2 regions of the Streptomyces sp. CNX435 genome follow, and region 2 is predicted to be linked to the other one. Evidence: riboswitches for the same ligand, from Rfam matches in the RefSeq annotation. Region 2 holds a riboswitch; the other holds the start of a gene.
The links. A riboswitch is a leader RNA that binds a small molecule or an ion and turns the genes downstream of it on or off. The one in region 2 is predicted to bind cyclic di-AMP.

Region 1: it holds a riboswitch for cyclic di-AMP, as region 2 does, so the genes downstream of both, T328_RS04390 (aggregation-promoting factor C-terminal-like domain-containing protein) here and T328_RS20230 (transglycosylase family protein) in region 2, are expected to answer to the same signal.

The regions. Positions count from the first base shown of each region.
Region 1 is NZ_JCANTA010000002.1:233,358-235,553, forward strand. Features, by position in the region: gene T328_RS04385 (FadR/GntR family transcriptional regulator) at 1-162, shown strand, start outside; gene T328_RS04390 (aggregation-promoting factor C-terminal-like domain-containing protein) at 247-1,140, opposite strand; cyclic di-AMP (ydaO/yuaA leader) riboswitch at 1,147-1,320, opposite strand; gene T328_RS04395 (hypothetical protein) at 1,424-1,996, opposite strand.
Region 2 is NZ_JCANTA010000012.1:668-2,863, reverse strand. Features, by position in the region: gene T328_RS20235 (dipeptidase) at 1-766, shown strand, start outside; cyclic di-AMP (ydaO/yuaA leader) riboswitch at 1,007-1,199, shown strand; gene T328_RS20230 (transglycosylase family protein) at 1,203-2,196, shown strand, end outside.

The sequences.
Region 1 (2,196 bases), on a different contig from region 2:
GTACGGGCCCAGGACCCGAACGCGGCCGAGGCGGCGATGCGCAGGCTGCTCGCACAGGCGGCGCACGACCTGGCCGAGCTGAGCGCGGCACCGGGCCCGGAGCCCACCCCGGCGCCCGCGGCGGCGGACGAACAGGGGACCGAACAGGGGGCCGGGGCGTAGCCGGCGCACGAGCGCGCCCCGCCGCGCGGACGCATCCGCACGACGGGGCGGCGAAGAACTCCCGCGGGCCCACGGCCCCGGGGGTCAGTACCAGTTGTTGGCCTGCCAGAACTCCCAGGCGGCGCACGGGCTGCCGTAGCGCTCGTTCATGTAGTCCAGGCCCCACTCCAGCTGGGTGACCGGGTTGGTCCGCCAGTCGGAGCCGGCCGACGCCATCTTGTCGCCCGGCAGGGCCTGCATGAGGCCGTACGCACCGGAGCTGGGGTTGGTCGCGGTGTGGTCCCAGCCGCTCTCCCGCTCCACGATGTTGCTGAAGCAGGTGAACTGGTCCGCGGGCACGATCTCCCGGGCCGCGGCCTGGATGCCCGACTCGGTGGTCGGGACGCTCGCCTGCGACGCCTCCGTGGCACCGCCGGAGCCGCCGGAACTCCCGGAGGACGACGCGCCGTTCGGGTCGATCGACTTGTCGACCTTGCCGCCCTCGGTGTCGATGCGCAGCTCGGTGCCGACCTTCAACGCGGCCGGGTTGTCGCCGATGGCCTTCTCGTTGTCGACGTACACGCGCTGCCAGCCGCCGGGCACGTCGTACTTCGCGGCGATCTTGGACAGCGTCTCGCCGGCACCGACGGTGTGCTGGACGTAGCGCTGCTGCTTCTCGCTCTCGGCGGCGGTCTGGTCGGCCTCGGCGGGCTTGCTCTCGGCCTTCCCGTCGAGGTCCAGCTCCTGGCCCGGGAGGATCAGGTGCGGGTTGTCGCCGACGGCAGCCTTGTTGGCCTCGTACAGCCGCTGCCAGTCGGCCCCGAATCCGTTGTCCTCGGCGATCTCCGAGAGGGTGTCGCCCTTTTCGACCGTATAGGCGTGCGCGGCGGTCGCCGCGACTCCGCCGGCGACGGGGAGGGCTATGCCCACTCCCGCGGCGGCGGCATAGCGGCGGGTGGAGCGCGACTTGGGCGCGCGCCGGGTGCCGGTTCCGGCCATGGTGGCTCGCTCTTTCTCCGACGCCTGCGAAGTGAGCTGTCGGGTTCGGGCTGGAGTTGCCCGGCCGCGTCGTGCGGTGCGGCTTCACCCCGAGTCGGGGAGTCCGGTGCGGTTGCCACCGGGCCTCCGGCCGACGGAGAAATGGTTCCCCCGCTCCTGCCCGAACGGCTGTGGGGACGACGGTTCCGGGCTCCGACGGGCAGGATTCGGCGTACCGGAGCACGGTGCTCGCGTCTGCGAACCTCTCGGACACTAGGAGATCGAACGGCAGATCACAAGAGGATCACGAGGATCCACGCGGACTCTGACGCTCCGTGGCTACGCGTGCACGTGTAGGGCGGTTGGTGCGCTTGTGGCGTTGGACACCTCCGCCGCGGCGCAGCGCCTCCAGCAGCGGCGGCCCCGCCGGTACGACGAGACCGTGCACCCCGCGGTCCGCGGCGCCGGACAGCGCGGCCCGCCAGGCGTCCGGCCCGGCCGGCGCCGCCACCGGGGTCCAGGGCCCGGCGCCCGGCTCCTCGTACCCGGGCCCGGCGGGCGCCAGCCGGCGGAAGGCGGGCACCGTCGGGGCGACGGCGACGAGTTCCGCGCACCGCCGGGAGTCGGCGGCGAGCGCGAGCCGGCGCTCGCTCAGCAGCACGACGGTGGCCAGCGCCCGGGCCAGCCACGCGGCCTGCGGAACACTGTCGGGCAGGGCGACGACGAGCTTCGCCCGGTTCGTGGCGCCGGCCAGGGCGGCGGCGAGCGCCAGCACGTCGTGCGCCGGGTCCGGACCGCCGTCCAGCCACAGCGCGTCGGCGCCCGCGGAGTCGTACGCCGCGCACTCCGCCAGCCAGACGCCGGGCTCCTCCGGCATCTTGGGGAGCAGTACCCCGACGTGGACCGCCCGTCTAGCGCCGGCAGCGCCGCCGGACGGGGGTGGAGATGCGCTCATCGTGGGCCTCCCCGAGTGGCTGATGAGGGCCATCGGGGGCATACCGTACGCCGTTACGTCGCGTAAGGCAGCGGTTCGTGCACCCACAGTTCATGATTTCTGGAATTCCACGAGCGCCCGTA
Region 2 (2,196 bases):
CTACATGACGCTCACGCACAACGACAACACCGACTGGGCCGACTCCGCCACCGACGAGCCGCGGCACGGCGGGCTCACCGCCTTCGGCGAGGAGGTGGTGCGGGAGATGAACCGGGTCGGCATGCTCGTCGACCTGTCCCATGTGGCGCCGGCCACCATGCGCGACGCGCTGCGCGTCACCGAGGCGCCGGTCGTTTTCTCCCATTCGTCCGCTCTCGCCCTATGTGACCATCCGCGCAACATTCCTGACGATGTGCTGGAAATGCTCCCCGCCAACGGCGGTGTGGCGATGGCCACGTTCGTGCCGAAGTTCGTCCTGCCGGCCGCCGTGGCGTGGACCGCGGAAATCGACGAGCACATGCGCGCCCGCGGTCTGGACCCGTTCGACGCGGGCGACGAAGCGGACCGCGTACGCCGTGCGTTCGAGGAGGCGAACCCGCGACCGCGGGCGACGGCCGCCACCGTGGCGGACCATCTGGACCATATGCGCGAAGCGGCAGGAATCGACCATATCGGTATCGGCGGCGACTTCGACGGCACCCCGTTCACCCCCGCCGACCTCGCCGACGTGGCCGGTTATCCGCACCTCGTCGCCGAGCTGCTGCACCGCCGTTGGTCGGAAGAAGACCTGGCCAGGCTGCTGTGGCGGAACGCGCTGCGGGTGCTGCGCGACGCCGAGTCGGCCGCCCGCGAGGTGGCCGCGCGGCGCGGTCCGTCGATCGCGACCATCGAACAGCTCGACGGTCCCGCGGACGCCCGGGGTTGAGCAGAGTGACATAAGTCACTCACGGAATTCTCATGTCATGGGGCAATGTGTCCGACTCCTCTGGAATCGATAAGTCTCCACCCGCGAGGGGGGATTGAGGAGCGGCGCGGGATGTGGCGATTGTCGGGCTGATTCCCATGTGACGTGGGAAACGGCCTTGACGGCGGTTTACAGCTTGTTCTGGTTTCGGCTGTGTGTTTACGGTGCTCGCCGTGCTCGCGCCACCGATGCGGGCACCTCGTCGCCGTAACGCCGAATCCTGTCGGCGGGGACGGGCAGGCACTTCAGTTTTCACGGCAGGAGCGGGGGACCCAGGTAAGTGCCGGACTGCGCGCAAGCGCGGGACGGCTTGGGGTGAAGCCATGCTCCGCATGGCCGGGCATCTCCAGCTCGAACCCGACAGCTCACCTCGCAGGCGTCGGAGAGGAGCATGTCCATGTCCGCACGCGGACGTCACCGTCGCCTGGGCCGGATAGCCCGGGGCAGCAGGGCCCTCGTCATCACCGCCGGCAGCGCCGGCGTCGCCATCCCCCTCATCGCCGGCGGCCACGCCCAGGCCGCCTCCGTCGACACCTGGGACCGAGTCGCCCAGTGCGAGAGCACCGGCGACTGGAGCATCAACACCGGTAACGGCTTCTACGGCGGCCTGCAGTTCGTGCAGAGCACCTGGGAGGGCTACGGCGGCCTGCAGTACGCGCCGCGCGCCGACCTGGCCACCAAGGAGCAGCAGATCGAGATCGCCGAGAAGGTGCTCGCGTCCCAGGGCCCCGGCGCCTGGCCGGTCTGCTCCGTGCAGGCCGGGCTCACCCAGGGCGGCCCCGCCCCCGACCTCTCCACCGGCGGTGGCGAGGCGGCTCAGCCGGAGAGCGAGCCCGCGGCGCAGCCCGAGTCGGCGCAGCCCGCCCAGCAGGAGCAGGCCCCGCAGCAGGACCCGGCGCCGGAGAAGAAGTACGAGAAGGCCGGCACCTACACCGTCGTCTCCGGGGACACCCTGTGGGACATTGCTATCAAGCACGGCATCGAGGGCGGTTGGCAGTCGATCTACGAGACCAACAAGGACGTCATCGGCGACGACCCGGACCTGATCTTCCCCGGCCAGGAGTACGTCTTCGACGGCGGCGAAGAGGTCACCCTGGAGGAGCCGGAGTCCGCTCCGGCCCAGCCCTCCGCACAGGAGGAGAAGCCGGCCGCGGAGCCGCAGCAGGAGCAGCCCGCCGCGGACGCTTCGGCGAGCGGTTTCTCCGCTCCGGTCGACGCCCCCGTGTCCACCCCGTACCGGGCCGCCGGCGGCTCGTGGTCCAGCGGTTACCACACCGGTGTCGACTTCTCCGCCGGCTCCGGCACCCCGATCAAGGCCGTCAGCTCCGGCACCGTCGTCAAGGCCGGCAACGGCGCCGACGGCAGCGCGTACGGCATCGCCGTCGTGATCG